2 linked regions of the Synechococcus elongatus PCC 11801 genome follow. The protein of the gene in region 2 interacts with the protein of the main gene of each other region in a pairwise test. Links are inferred from orthologs where the notes say so. Each region holds a gene or a part of one and is shown on either strand. Other genes may lie near its edges.

Region 1 (7,242 bases), 120 kb from region 2 along the record:
GGCTGGATCTAGCCTACTCGAGCATTACTTTTTACGAAGATGATAAATACCCCTTCCTCAACTCCATGGCTATCGATCGTTGGGATTGGTGAAGAGGGGTGGACTACCTTAACCCCAGTTGCTCAACAGTGCATTACCCAAGCAGAGATCCTCGTCGGCAGCGATCGCCATTTTGCTCTGATCCCTCCTGTGGCTGCACCAGAACAGTGGCGTTGGGGATCTCCCTTCTCAGCCACAATCGCTCGGATCCTAGAACGGCGTGGTCAGTCGGTCTGTGTGCTGGCCAGTGGTGACCCCATGTGCTTTGGCGTTGGCAGTCTTCTGGCGCAACGACTTCCGCTTGCTGAGCTCCAGATTTTGCCTGCTCCTTCGGCCTTCAGCTTGGCCTGTGCCCGCTTGGGCTGGGCGTTACCAGAAATTGAAACTCTGAGCCTCTGCGGTCGTGATCCGGCACTACTGAATGCGTTGCTCTATCCCGGCGCCAAAATTTTGGCCCTCAGTGCCGATAGCTCAACCCCAGCCACAATCGCGCAACAACTTTGTCAACAGGGCTGGGGTGCCAGTCACCTCATGGTTTTGGAACATCTCGGCGGCTCTCAAGAACGCATCGTCAGCGAAGTCGCTGAGACTTGGTCCAATCCTGCAATCGCCGCTCTTAATACTGTTGCTATTGAGTGCCGAGCCAGTGATGGTGCCAGATACTTCCCGCCTCGCCTCGCCGGACTCCCCGATGCGGCCTACCACCACGATGGGCAACTGACCAAACGAGAAGTACGCGCCATCACCATGGCAGCTCTGGCCCCCTGCCCAGGACAACTTCTTTGGGATGTGGGCGCAGGCTGTGGATCGATTGGCATTGAATGGATGCGCAGCGATCGCCGTTGCCGCGCCATCGCCATCGAGCAACACCCCCAGCGGTTGCAATTCATTACCCAGAATGCGATCGCCCTAGGGACACCCAACCTACAAATCGTCGCGGGTTCAGCACCCACTGCGTTGGACGGGTTGCCACAACCCGATGCCATCTTCATTGGAGGCGGCGTCACTGTGCCCGGTGTACTGGACCGGTGTTGGCAAGCCCTCAAAGTCGGTGGCCGATTGGTCGTCAATGCTGTCACGTTGGAAAGCGAGCAGCTCCTATTGACGGAACAGCAGCGATTGGGCGGTGAACTGAGCCGCGTAGCTGTGCAGCGCGCTGAACCGATCGGTCGCTTTTTCAGCTGGAAAGCACTGGCTCCCATTACACAATGGACGGTCATCAAAAAAGCCTAGGCGATCGCACCTAGGCCACAGGAACACAGGAGAACTGAAAAACGGAACGATTGGACTAGTGCAGCAGCTCTAGATAGTCACGGATCTGATTGCGTCGCCGTGGATGCCGTAGCTTTTGGAGGGCTTTGGCCTCAATTTGGCGTACACGTTCCCGAGAGAGATCCAGAACTTGTCCAATCTCTGCTAAGGAGTAAATCTGGCCATCTCTCAGACCAAAGCGCATCCGAATTACGTCACGTTCTCGATGATTCAGTTCAAGCAAAAGTCGCTGTAAATCTTGGCTGAGAGACTCCTGCGTCAGCCGTTCTTCAGGGGTAAAGTCAGTTGTCTCCAGCAAATCCCCCAACTCTGTATCTTTTTCTTTGCCAACCCTTGTCTCAAGAGAGATAGATTTCGGCACGCGTAGTAAGACTTCCCGAACTTGATCTGGGGTCATTTCGAGCTCGTGAGCAATTTCCTCTAAGTTGGCAGTTCGACCTTTGGTCTGGGCAATTTTTCGCTGTGCTTTTTTGATGCGATTCAATTTTTCTGTGACATGAACTGGAAGGCGAATAGTCCGACTCTGGGTGGCGATTGCCCGGGTAATTCCTTGGCGAATCCACCAATAGGCATAGGTACTAAACCGATAGCCTTTCGTCGGATCAAACTTCTCAACTGCCCGCTCGAGGCCTAGCGTTCCTTCCTGAACCAGATCCAGTAGCTCTAGACCTCGATTCTGATACTTTTTAGCAACAGAAACCACTAGACGCAGATTGGCTTTGATCATGTGATCTTTAGCCCGCTGACCTTCTTTGCAAATATCCTTCAACTCGTCTAGGTCAAGCTGGCAAACTTCAGCCCAACGACGAAGCCCGAGCTGTAGTGCTTGGCGTACCTCCGCAATAGGTCGGTCGACAATCTTGGCCCATGCCTCGAAGGAAGGACGATGTCCGAGTTGAGCGGTGAGGCGATCGCGGCTCTCTTGAAGATCTACATAATCTTTAAGAACACCACCTTCTTCAACAGCAGCACAATTCCGAATTGTTAATAGCTGCATATAACGCTGAACCCAGCGTGCCTCACTCACTTCTTCATCACGACCGAGCAGGCGAACCCGACCGATATCTTGTAAGTAAAGCCGAATCAAATCAGTGGATTGTCGGCTAGAAGGAGCAGTTTCTTGGGGGTCGGAAGTTGGCGTTTCTGACAAAGCGATAGGTGCCGACGAAACTGCTTCGTATTCCGTGGTGTTGGTGAAATAGGCAGCCGTCATGGTGAAGATCCAGTTTGTTACAGGACTCACGCCTTGCTTCAGTGACTCCAGATTTGGCAATCCACTCAAAAGCAAGTGCTCATCTGGAAGATAGTCTCTCTATAAAAAATAAAAATGCTGCCAAAGCCCTAGCTGTCTTTAGATTTCGCCCAAAGTGTAAGCTCTCAGTAAAGCCTCGATGTTGCTTTGGTATTTATCAAGTTTTAGTCCTTAAGGCTTGAACTTTTGTATCGCCTGAAGCAGGGAAACCTTTGAAGTAAAGAACTGTCAAGAATTCTCAGTAAAAGAGGGTTAGGACTGATCAATCTTGACCGGTGGCCGATCGCGACTCACCAACGACAGCTAGCATTCTGTCCTGCCTTCCATCGTCTTTTACCCTCTCAAGATGCGAAGGTGGTCAGTGGGTTGCCTGATATCCCTGCCCTGAGTGCACCAGCGATTTAATCAGCCTGTTCTTTTCTCAGAATTATGACTACAGCATTTAATAACCCTTACCTGCCCAAATATGTCTGTCAGGCGTTAGCTCAGTCCGCCATGACCTGAGCTAGCATCCACTCGCCTGCGATCGCAGCTCTATTGCCACCCGTAAGCCGCTGGCTATAGGCAGCAGGTATTGCCGCTGCACAGTATCCTTTTCTCAACAGCGGCGAGTATGATGGAATCTTCCTGTAGTTTCCCCGCTTTAGGCCAAGCCTTAACAGAGCGATCTTCCAAAGGGTTGCCCTGAGGATCTTGCCGAACGTTGCTGTATGACCGATCAGCTCGTAAAATCCGTGAGCAAAATCGCTCATCAGTACTGCCTTCTAAGCATGCCCAAGGCCGAGGCGTGATGAATCAAAGGCTGATCCTACTGATACCGCTCCTCATAAAATGCTGTGCCGCGATCGGCTGTGAAGCAAGAGCAGAGTAGGCCAATGTTGTTATTTGCTGTTGTTTGGGGTTAGGAGGTTGTCGTTGTCACAGGGCTATCGTGTTGCAATCCTTGGAGCGACCGGTGCAGTTGGAACTGAGCTGCTGCAAATCCTAGAAGAACGTCATTTCCCGATCGCTGAGCTGCGGCTGTTGGCATCCCCACGATCCGCAGGTCAGACTCTGACCTTTGCAGGCGAAACGCTCACCATTCAGGAGGCGACTCCCACTGCTTTCCATGGACTAGATATTGTTCTGGCCTCTGCGGGTGGCAGCACTTCCAAGGCTTTAGCGGAAGCGATCGTGGCTGCTGGCGCTGTCATGATCGATAACTCCAGCGCCTTCCGGATGGACCCGACTGTGCCTCTTGTGGTACCGGAAGTCAATCCAGAAGCGGCAGCGCACCATCAAGGCATCATTGCCAACCCAAACTGCACGACGATTCTGATGGCGATCGCCCTCTGGCCGTTGCAGCAGCGTCATCCGATTCGACGGATTGTGGTTTCTACCTATCAGTCCGCCAGCGGTGCTGGGGCGCGGGCCATGGCAGAAGTGCAGGAACAAAGCCGAGCCATCTTGGCCGGTCAGCCAGCTGTTGCAGAAGTCCTGCCCTATCCCTTGGCTTTCAACCTCTTCCCGCACAACTCGCCGCTGACAGAGTCGGGCTACTGCGAAGAAGAGCTGAAGATGCTCAATGAAAGCCGCAAGATTTTTGGTCTGCCTGACCTTAAGCTGACTGCGACCTGCGTACGAGTACCCGTCTTGCGCGCTCATTCAGAGGCAATCAATATCGAGTTCACGGAACCATTCTCGGTGGCCGAAGCCCGCGAAGCGATCGCAGCAGCCCCCGGAGCACGCCTCCTCGAAGATTGGGATCGGAATTACTTCCCGATGCCGATTGAGGCCAGTGGCGAAGATGATGTTTTAGTTGGGCGCATCCGTCAGGATCTATCTGAGCCCAACGCCTTGGAGTTGTGGATCTGTGGCGATCAGATTCGCAAAGGGGCAGCCCTGAATGCAGTGCAAATCGCTGAGCTACTGGTTGACCGCCAGTGGCTGCGATCGCCGGCTCTCACTCACTAACGCTGGAAGCGCACGATGCCACAGTCGTACCCTTTCGGTCGTGTGATCACGGCCATGATTACGCCATTTACTGCTGAAGGCCAAGTCGCTTACGACATTGCCCAATCCCTGGCGATTCATTTGGTGGATCAAGGCAGTGATGGCCTCGTGATCTGCGGCACCACCGGCGAGTCACCCACCCTCACTTGGGAGGAAGAGCACCAGCTCTTTCGGGCGGTGAAAGAAGCCGTGGGCGATCGCGCTGTAGTGATCGCTGGTACTGGTTCCAACTGCACCCGCGAGGCGATCACCGCCACTCAAAGTGCTGCAGCCTTGGGGCTAGACGGGAGCTTGCAAGTTGTACCCTACTACAACAAGCCACCGCAGGAAGGCCTGTACGCCCACTTTCGCGCGATCGCGGAAGCCTGTCCTGACTTCCCGTTGATGCTGTATAACATCCCCGGACGGACTGGCCAAAGCCTTCAACCCGAAACGGTTGCTAGACTAGCGACACTTCCGAATGTGGTCGCCATCAAAGCAGCGAGTGGCAATGTTGAAGAAGTCAGCGCACTGCGTCAGCTGCTGCCCGCTTCCTTTGCTATCTACTCCGGCGATGACTCGCTCACTCTGCCCATGTTGGCTGTAGGGGCTCAGGGTGTTGTCAGTGTTGCCAGCCATCTGGTTGGACCACAGTTGCAAACCCTCATTCAAGCCTTTGAAGCAGGGAATGTGGCGCAAGCGCAGCAGTTACACCAGCAGCTTTATCCGCTGTTTAAGGCGTTGTTCCTGACCACCAATCCCATCCCTGTGCGGGCAGCCCTCGAGCTTTTGGGATGGTCCATTGGCCAGCCTCGCCTCCCGCTGGTTCCTGCAAGCCCAGAAATTCGTCAAACCTTGGCGAGTTGTTTAGCGGAACTAGGTCTATACGAACCCTAGTCCGTTCCCCAAGTTTGTCCTTTCCTTCATTTGTTGATTCTCAAGCCTATGCCTTCTCCAAAACCCACAATTATTTCCAAAACCAGTGCTGCTTCTACGGCAGACCGACTGCGGATCATTCCCCTGGGCGGCCTGCATGAAATTGGTAAGAACACTTGCATCTACGAAGTCGGCGACGAAATTCTGCTGGTTGATGCTGGGTTAGCCTTCCCGACTGATGGGATGCACGGGGTGAATGTCGTGCTCCCGGATATGACCTATCTGCGCGAAAACCAGCACCGCATTAAGGCGATGGTGGTCACCCATGGTCACGAAGACCACATCGGCGGCATTCCCTTCCACCTGCGTCAGCTCGATATCCCGATCATCTATGGGCCACGCCTTGCCATGGCTTTGCTGGCTGGGAAGTTGGAAGAGGCCGGTGTTGTTGGCCGTGCCAATGTCAAGACCGTCCAACCCCGCGAGGTGGTGCGGATCGGCCAAAACTTCTTAGTCGAGTTCATTCGCAATACCCACTCGATCGCTGACAGCTTTACGTTGGCGATCCGGACCCCCTTGGGTGTGGTGATTCACACCGGCGACTTTAAGTTCGACCATACACCTGTCGATGGGGAAACCTTCGACATTCAGCGTCTGGCGGACTACGGCGAACAGGGCGTGCTCTGTCTGGTCAGTGATTCAACCAACGCTGAACTCCCAGGCTTCACGCCGTCCGAGCGATCGGTCTTCCCGAACCTCGATCGCGCCTTTTCTCAGGCTCAGGGCCGCCTGATTGTCACGACCTTTGCCTCGTCGGTGCACCGGGTCAACATGATTCTGGAACTGGCGAAAAAACATGGCCGCAAGGTGACGGTGTTAGGGCGATCGATGCTCAACGTCATCGCCCATGCCCGCAACTTGGGTTACATCAACTGCAGCGATGACCTGTTCCTGCCCCTGAAAGAGCTCCGGGATCATCCCGATCGCGATGTGCTGATTCTGACCACTGGCAGCCAAGGTGAGCCGTTGGCCGCGCTGACGCGGATTGCTCGAGGTGAGCATCCTCAGGTCAAGATTCGCCAAGGTGATACGGTGATCTTCTCGGCCAACCCAATTCCGGGCAACACGATCTCCGTGGTCAATACGATCGACCAACTGATGATGCAGGGTGCCCACGTCGTTTACGGCAAAGGCGCAGGCATCCACGTTTCTGGGCACGGCTGCCAAGAAGACCAAAAGCTGATGATTGCCCTGACCAAGCCGAAGTTCTTCGTGCCAGTGCACGGTGAGCATCGGATGTTGGTGCAGCACTGCAAAACAGCGCAGTCGATGGGCATTCCAGCCGAGAACATGATCGTGATCGATAATGGCGACACAGTTGAACTGACGCCGGAATCGATTGGCTTGGGCGATCGCGTGACAGCTGGCATCGAACTTGTTGACACTTCACGCACCGGTTTGGTCGATGGCAAAGCCCTGAAAGAGCGCCAACAACTAGCTGAAGATGGCCTCGTAGCGCTCACCGCCTTGGTCAACAGCCAAGGGCAATTGGTCGAAGCGCCAACCATCCATCTGCGGGGGGTAGTGACTTCTGCCGATCCGCGCCGAGTCAGCGTCTGGGCACAGAAGGAAGTCGAGATGGCCCTCGACAACCGCTGGGCCGATTACTGCCGCCGCTTACCGAGTGGCGATCTAGATGTGGACTGGGTGGGTCTGCAAGCTGAAGTCGAAGTCGGAATGCAGCGCCGCCTCAAACGTGAGTTGCAATGCGTACCGATGATTCTCTGCACCTTGCAATTTGTGCCCAGCGCAGCAGCTCAACCTGTTGAAGA
Region 2 (7,213 bases):
CATTTAGCGCAGGAAATTGAAAGCTACTTCCGAGATGGCCAGCGCTTTGGTGTCGAAGTTGCCTATTCCTTCGAAGGGCGAATCGAAGATGGTCAATTGATTGGGGAGGCTCTCGGCTCAGCAGGCGGGATGAAGCGAATTCAGGACTTCTCGCCGTTCTTCGATGACACCTTTGTTGTTCTCTGTGGCGACGCCCTAATCGATCTTGATCTCACTGAGGCGGTCCGCTGGCACAAAGAGAAAGGTGCCCTAGCCACAATCGTGATGAAGACTGTTCCCCGTGAAGAAGTCTCGAGTTACGGGGTAGTCGTCACTGATGCTGAAGGGCGCATCCAAGCCTTCCAAGAAAAGCCCGATGTAGAAGAAGCTCTGAGTACAACAATCAACACAGGGATTTATATCTTCGAGCCCGAGATTCTGAACTACATTCCTTCGGGACAGGAGTACGACATCGGGGGCGATCTCTTCCCGCAACTAGTCGATGCAGGAGCGCCCTTCTATGGAATTTCCATGGACTTTCAGTGGATCGACATTGGGCGAGTCCCTGACTACTGGCAAGCTATTCGCAGTGTGCTGAAGGGAGAAGTCCGTAATGTTGCTATCCCCGGCAAGCAAGTCAAACCAGGGATTTACACCGGCCTGAATGTAGCGATCGACTGGGACTCGGTGGAAATTGAAGGCCCAGTTTACATCGGTGGCATGACCCGCATTGAAGAAGGAGTGCGGATTGTCGGGCCTGCAATGATTGGTCCCAACTGCCACATTTGCAAGGGAGCCACGATCGAAAACAGCGTGATTTTTGAATATTCACGCTTGGGATCCGGCGTCCGCCTCGTCGATAAGTTGGTCTTTGGTCGCTACTGCGTCGATCGCAATGGCAACGCCATCGACGTTCAAGCTGCTGCCTTGGACTGGCTGATTACCGATGCACGGCGCGTGGAACCAGTCCAACCCTCAGCGGAGCACCAGGCGATCGCAGAACTTCTTGGCAGCAATGTTCTGCCCTAGGGTGATCGCTGGATCTCTTTCGTTAGCCCTCTCTGGAATGCGGATAGAATCAGCAGCATTGGCACAGAGAACCCACATGCTGCAGCAATTGATTGCTTGGACGCTTGTTTTGGTGCTGGGAATCAGTAGTGCTGCCCAAGCCTCAACACTGGAAGAGCTGTACCAAGTGGCGATGGAAGCCAGCTATCGCGGCGAATTTGTCAAAGCGGAGCAACTCTGGAGCGAGGCGATCGCGATCGCCCCAGACAATGCTGCTCTCTGGAGCAACCGCGGCAATGTGCGAGTCAGCCAGAACCATTTGCAAGAGGCGATCGCCGATTACGACGAATCGGTTCGGCTAGCCCCAACGGCGCCTGACCCCTACCTGAATCGCGGCACGGCTTGGGAAGGATTGCGGGAATGGGACAAGGCGATCGCAGACTATGAGCAGGTGTTGCAACTTGCACCCGAAGATGCTGCTGCTCACAACAATCTGGGCAATGTGCGATCGAGTCTGGGTGAGTATGAGCAGGCCCTTGCCGAGTTTGAAACGGCAAGTCGATTGGCACCGGGCTTTGCTTTTGCCTCCGCCAATGTCGCCCTGACGTTATTCCAGCTCGATCGCGTGCCAGAAGCACTGCAACGGATGCGATCGCTGGTGCGCAAGTATCCGAACTTTGCTGACATGCGAGCCGCTCTAACAGCAGTACTTTGGCAGGAGGGTCAGCGCGGTGAAGCCGAAAGCAACTGGGTCGCGGTCATGGGACTCGATTCCCGCTATCGAGATCTGACCTGGGTGCGCCAAATTCGCCGTTGGCCACCCGCTGCAGTCACTGCCCTTGAGCAGTTCCTTGCCTTGCAATAGAAGCAAGAATGCCAAGATAGAAAAGCTGATCCTCAGTCCGGCGATCGCCGTTGCTAGTCTGCCCTGTGCTTGATCGAATTCGTGAGGTTACGACGCGTCTTGAACCGCGTCTTTTAGAAATTCGCCGCCATCTCCATGCCCACCCCGAGTTAAGCGGCCATGAACACCAAACCGCTGCCTATGTCGCCGGTGTTCTTTCGTCTTGTGGCCTACAAGTCCGCGAGGGGGTTGGGCGTACTGGGGTTGTGGGGGATTTAATTGGGTCCGGCCGCGATCGTCGCTGTTTGGCACTGCGTACCGATATGGACGCCCTGCCAATTGAGGAGCAAACCAATCTCCCCTTTGCCTCTCGTCAGCAGGGCATCATGCACGCCTGTGGACACGATCTCCACACGACCTTAGGCTTGGGAGCTGCAATGGTTCTGAGCGAGCTAGGTGAGCCACTGCCCGGAACTGTTCGCTGGCTGTTTCAGCCCGCTGAAGAAATTGCCCAAGGTGCCCGCTGGATGGTAGAAGCCCAAGCCCTTGAAGGCGTCGATGCCATTCTGGGTGTGCATGTCTTCCCCTCGATTCCTGCCGGCACAATTGGCATTCGCTATGGAGCGCTAACAGCTGCTGCGGACGATCTGGAAATCGTCATCCAGGGAGAATCAGGACATGGAGCCCGTCCCCACGAAGCAAAGGATGCGATTTGGATCGCCGCGCAGATTATTACGATGCTGCAGCAGGCGATTAGCCGCACACAAAACCCTCTACGGCCAGTGGTCTTAACCATTGGGCAAATTCAAGGAGGTCGTGCTGCCAATGTGATTGCCGATCGCGTCCGACTCCTCGGCACCGTCCGATCGCTTCACCCTGAAACCCATGCAGGCTTACCTGACTGGATCGAAAGCATTATTGCCAGTATTTGTAAAACCTACGATGCTCACTACGAATTTCACTATCGTCGTGGGGTTCCATCCGTGCAAAACGATGAAGCCCTGACCCGTTTGGTTGAGGCAGCAGCGATCGAGGCATGGGGAAATGCTGCAGTTGAACAAATTCCTGAACCGTCTTTAGGAGCTGAAGATTTCTCAGTCTATTTAGAGCAAGTTCCAGGCATGATGTTTCGTCTTGGCGTGGGCTATCCAGATCGACACAACCCACCGCTCCATCATCCGCAATTTGAGATTGATGAACGGGCTTTAACCGTTGGCGTTGTGACATTAGCTCACAGTATTTGGCGTTATTGGCAACCAGGATCTCACTGACGGCGATCTCCAGCAGGCATCTCATCCTCTTTCCCTGAGAAATGCTGAGATTAGCGAGTCACTTTGCAAAAAGGACTGACGCAACCCAACATTTCCACAAGACAAAAGCCTCCCCAAAACTTGGAGAGGCTTCTTGCCATCGCTATGGATGAATAGCCACTAACTCAGTTGCTGTCTGAGTCGCAGTTGCTTATTCTTCAGACTCGTCGTCGCTGCCGTTGACAGGGACAAGACGAATTTGACGACGACCCAACTTGATTTCAAACTCGTCGCCGACCTGTAGGTTCAGCTGCTTGGTGTAAGCTGATCCAATCAAGAGATTACCGTTGCTCTGCACACGAACAGTGTAGCTAGGGTGACGACCCTTGCGCGGAGCTGCTTCATCAAAAGCAACGCCTTTGGAAGCTAGGAGAGCTTCATAGAACGCCGTAAAGTTAATGCGTTCGCGGCCAGTTTTGGTAATTGAGTAGTAACCGCAGGCTTTTGCCGTTTCTGAACGACTGGCGTTACCAAGTTCTTTCAGTCGTGATAGCAATGCTTTACCGGTCAGTGGCGTGATTGATGTCATTTCGACATTTTGTGATTCTCAACTAAAATCAATCTATCACAGCAATCATCACAAATGGAAATACCGAATTAATTATCCTCCTTACAAATGGGAGTACTTTCTCAGACCTCCACGGAACTCTTTTCAGCGATCGCCACTGATCGGCTCTCGGGTTACCAGTCTCTAGCCCGAAGAAATCAACAGTTTTGAGAGTAGGTGGCCGGCAGAAATGATGAGGTTGAGAAAATGGTAGGGGAGCGTCTCGACTGATACAGGCTGAGGCGTATTCATCGCCTTAACAACACAGCTAGCCTTGGTATTATCGACAAAGAATCAGTAAAGACCCTTGCAGGATCTCCAGATCAGCCAGTTCAGTTAGCCGTCAAAATCTTCTGAAGCTGACCAGTTTATATCAACAGCCTGGCCGGGCTTGCAGTAGGTGATAAGCGAAGAGAGCAGTAAAAACATAAGTATTAAAGGACAATCGCCAGAATTGTAGAGCGATCGCATCCGTTCTCTAGAATAGGCCGTCCTAGCGTGGTATCTCACAGAGTCGACGTGTGATTCCCCATCGTCATAACCGGCATTCAGCGACTTTTGAGTCAGCGCCCGTGGCTTGATCAACCAGCATTCCAGATACTCTAAAAGTATAAAACCGCTGAGTTGCTTCCAGAAAAGAACTCAGCGGTCGCTTGACTGCTGCTGCCAGAAGATACCTCAGTATCGACTGACTACGTCACTGATCAGGGCTGAGGCGGATTTGCCGGGCGTAGAGGCCGAAGAGGGGTCAGTCGAGGCGGAGTCAAGGCTGGCGTCTGACTAGCACTGGGGAGTGGCCGAGGAGTCACAGGTTGCTGCAAGGAAGAAGGTGATGGATTGACCGGTGAGCTCACACTAGGCGGAGTAACTGCCGCACTGGGTCTAGGTTGTGCTCCTTGCAAGGCCATACCTGGCGGCACTTGATCGGTCACGAGGTAAATATGGCCGAGAGGGGTCCCACTAAAAGTACGACGCCCCAACCGCCAACCCGGCTGAAGTTCTAACTTGGCAAAGCCAGAGGACTCTCCATTGGCTTTCGCAATCACCAGTTCAGGACCACTGCGGAAAGCCTGACCGACCAACAGCATTTGTCCATTACGACGAACGATACTGAGGCGATAGTTCAGCCCCAGGTCAACACCAGCAATTCGTAGCGAGTAGCCGTTACTGTCAATCTTGCGATCGCAAATTCCCGAAAAGTTGAACGATAGTAGCAGCGGGTCAATACGCGTGGGCGTCTCAGGAATCACAGACCAGCAGGGCCGAGTGTTTTTGACTTGCTCAATGATTAACAGCTGGTGGCGACTGCCGTTGCCGATCGGTGAAGCAACCAAGACAAACTTGCTTTGATCAACTTCAATTTGCCCAAATTGAGAGGCTCGTGCCTGAGGTGCTAGGGGTAAGAAGCTTGTCAGCAGGGTGCCGGCTAGCGCCGCTAGGGGCAAGAAGAAAAGATTTCGCATGGATGCCTCGTATTGCACAAGCACGGAACGACAGAAAACAACAGGCAGCAACTACATCAATTGGCTCAGGGACGGGGCAAACAATGGCAAGTTCCACGACCAGTTGCAGAAGTGTCTGTGACCAGATGGGCTCAAGGCTGAGCAGCACGAACAGCGGCTAAAAAGGAACCGATCGCGATTGGAATGCTGAGGCCGAGGATACTACCAGTCACGAGAGATCCAAGTTGGGGAGCCCCTGAGGTCAGTTCAAACACAGACCCAACGGCTGCGATCGCAGCGATACAGGACAGACCGAGAAATAGGGAGCTTTTGGGAGTACCAACCATCGAACGCATCCGGCACTAGGCATTTGCGCTTGCAGGATAGCAGGCTCGCCTCCAGACATCTAGTCCCAGTTTGCGGAAGAGAACGGCTCTAGCGTGACTGCGTGACAGGGCGAACAGCCTGGACGGCAAACCCCTTTTTGTCGAGGGCCTCGTTCAGCTCCAGACGGTTTTCGACGCGATCGACAAAGAGAACGCCGTTGAGGTGATCCATCTCATGTTGGATACAGCGCGCGAGCAAACCATCAGCCACCAAGCGTTGGGGGCGACCGTTCTCATCCTTGTAGGAAACCTCAACGATTTCTGGCCGCTCTACGTCCAGATAGACGCCGGGAATACTCAAGCAGCCTTCTTGGCACTGCTCTAAATCACCGCTAGTGCGCTCGATTTTGGGATTGATCAAGACGAGGGGGGGAGCTTGCTCGTCCTCCGGCTCTAGATCAATCACGATCAATTGTTTGTGGATACCCACTTGAGGGGCAGCCAAGCCAATACCGTCGGCGCTATACATGGTCTGCAGCATCTGCCGAATCGTTTGCCGCAGTTCGTCGTCAATTCGGCTGATGCGTTTGGCCGGTTGCCGCAGGACGCGATCGCCGAGATAGTGCAAGTCAAGCGGAGGCTTCGCCAGTTTCTTCTTGGCAACTTGAATGGCGACAGCAGCGGTCATAACTCTTACATCAGCGGCTTGCTCAATCTTAACGAAGCGATCGCAATTCAGATGAACCGCTCTTTAAAGTCGCAGCCAACGATCGTTAAAATCGGCCCATTCCTCCTTGAATTTGCATGATCGCTGATTGGCGTACTTGGCCAGCGGTTGTCCGATGGCTGCTGATCGCACCATTGGTCGCTCTCAATTTTTGGCTCCTACAGCAGTTGCTGAATTGGCTGCAACCGTTGACCAATATGGTCTTAGTGGCGGCCTTGGTGGCGTTCATTCTCGACTTGCCCGTGCGCTGGTTGGTTCAACGCCGCCTACCGCGATCGCTGGCTCTGTTGATGGTCCTAGGCGTTGGCATTCTGTTGATCACGGCTTTAGTCACTTGGCTATTGCCCAGACTCTTGGCTGAAGTCAATGTGTTGACGCAGTCGCTACCCCATTGGTACGACGCAGCCAAATTGGAAGTTTTGCAGTTCGAAGCTTGGACGCTGTCCATTAATTTGCCCCTGGATTGGGTCAGCTTCTTTCAGCGAGCGGTGACGGAAATCACTGACCTTGCTGAGACGCTCAGCACACAGCTTTTGAGCTTCACCCTAGAGTTTTTTGACGGAGCGCTCAATTTCCTAATTACAGTAGTGTTGACGCTCTTCCTATTGGTCTATGGCGAGGAAGTCAGCGGGACGGTCCTGAGTCGTCTGCCTGCCCCTTGGCGCGATCGCCTGGCGAGTGGTTTGCGCCAAAAGTTCCAAGCCTTTCTGGGTGGTGAGCTGATCATTGCCAGCCTTTATAGTGTGCTGCTGCTCATCGCCTTCAGTCTGCTCAAAATCCCCTTTTCCTTACTCCTGGCCTTGACACTGGGCATCGGCAGTCTTGTCCCCTTTGTTGACATCCTGCTAGTCATCAGCCTGTCCGTCGTTCTTTTGTTTCAAGACCCGGCGATCGCGGCCAAGCTGTTCACTACCGTCTTTCTGCTTGGGCAAATCAATGACAACTTGATTGAGCCCCGCTTGATGGGCCAAATCATCGGCCTCAATCCGGTCTGGATCCTTCTCTCAGTGCTGCTGGGTCTCAAGGTTTT

The links. Proteins that work in one complex are often made in the same cells at the same time.
Region 1: the proteins of def (region 2) and DOP62_RS04655 interact in binary tests that used the Escherichia coli proteins (3 or more experiments, as listed by UniProt). The link is inferred for Synechococcus elongatus PCC 11801 from one-to-one orthologs.

What each region holds. Positions count from the first base shown.
Region 1 is NZ_CP030139.2:974,349-981,590, forward strand. What follows is about bases 2,611-5,497. They hold DOP62_RS04655 (aspartate-semialdehyde dehydrogenase), read left to right. Parts: upstream 2,611-3,478; coding sequence 3,479-4,516; downstream 4,517-5,497. Other genes in these bases: dapA (4-hydroxy-tetrahydrodipicolinate synthase), read left to right, coding at 4,532-5,431; DOP62_RS04665 (ribonuclease J), read left to right, coding at 5,480-5,497. Outside these bases: precorrin-6y C5,15-methyltransferase (decarboxylating) subunit CbiE, read left to right, coding at 40-1,272; RNA polymerase sigma factor SigC, read right to left, coding at 1,328-2,524; more of DOP62_RS04665, read left to right, coding at 5,498-7,242.
Region 2 is NZ_CP030139.2:1,091,250-1,098,462, forward strand. The notes cover bases 4,356-7,213. They hold def (peptide deformylase), read right to left. Parts: upstream 6,145-7,213; coding sequence 5,566-6,144; downstream 4,356-5,565. Other genes in these bases: DOP62_RS05240 (DUF3747 domain-containing protein), read right to left, coding at 4,393-5,151; DOP62_RS05245 (hypothetical protein), read right to left, coding at 5,283-5,477; DOP62_RS05255 (AI-2E family transporter), read left to right, coding at 6,261-7,213. Also shown: DOP62_RS05220 (nucleotidyltransferase family protein), read left to right, coding at 1-1,008; DOP62_RS05225 (tetratricopeptide repeat protein), read left to right, coding at 1,046-1,852; DOP62_RS05230 (M20 family metallopeptidase), read left to right, coding at 1,918-3,102; DOP62_RS05235 (AbrB family transcriptional regulator), read right to left, coding at 3,293-3,670. UniProt on the Escherichia coli protein: Removes the formyl group from the N-terminal Met of newly synthesized proteins. Requires at least a dipeptide for an efficient rate of reaction. N-terminal L-methionine is a prerequisite for activity but the enzyme has broad specificity at other positions.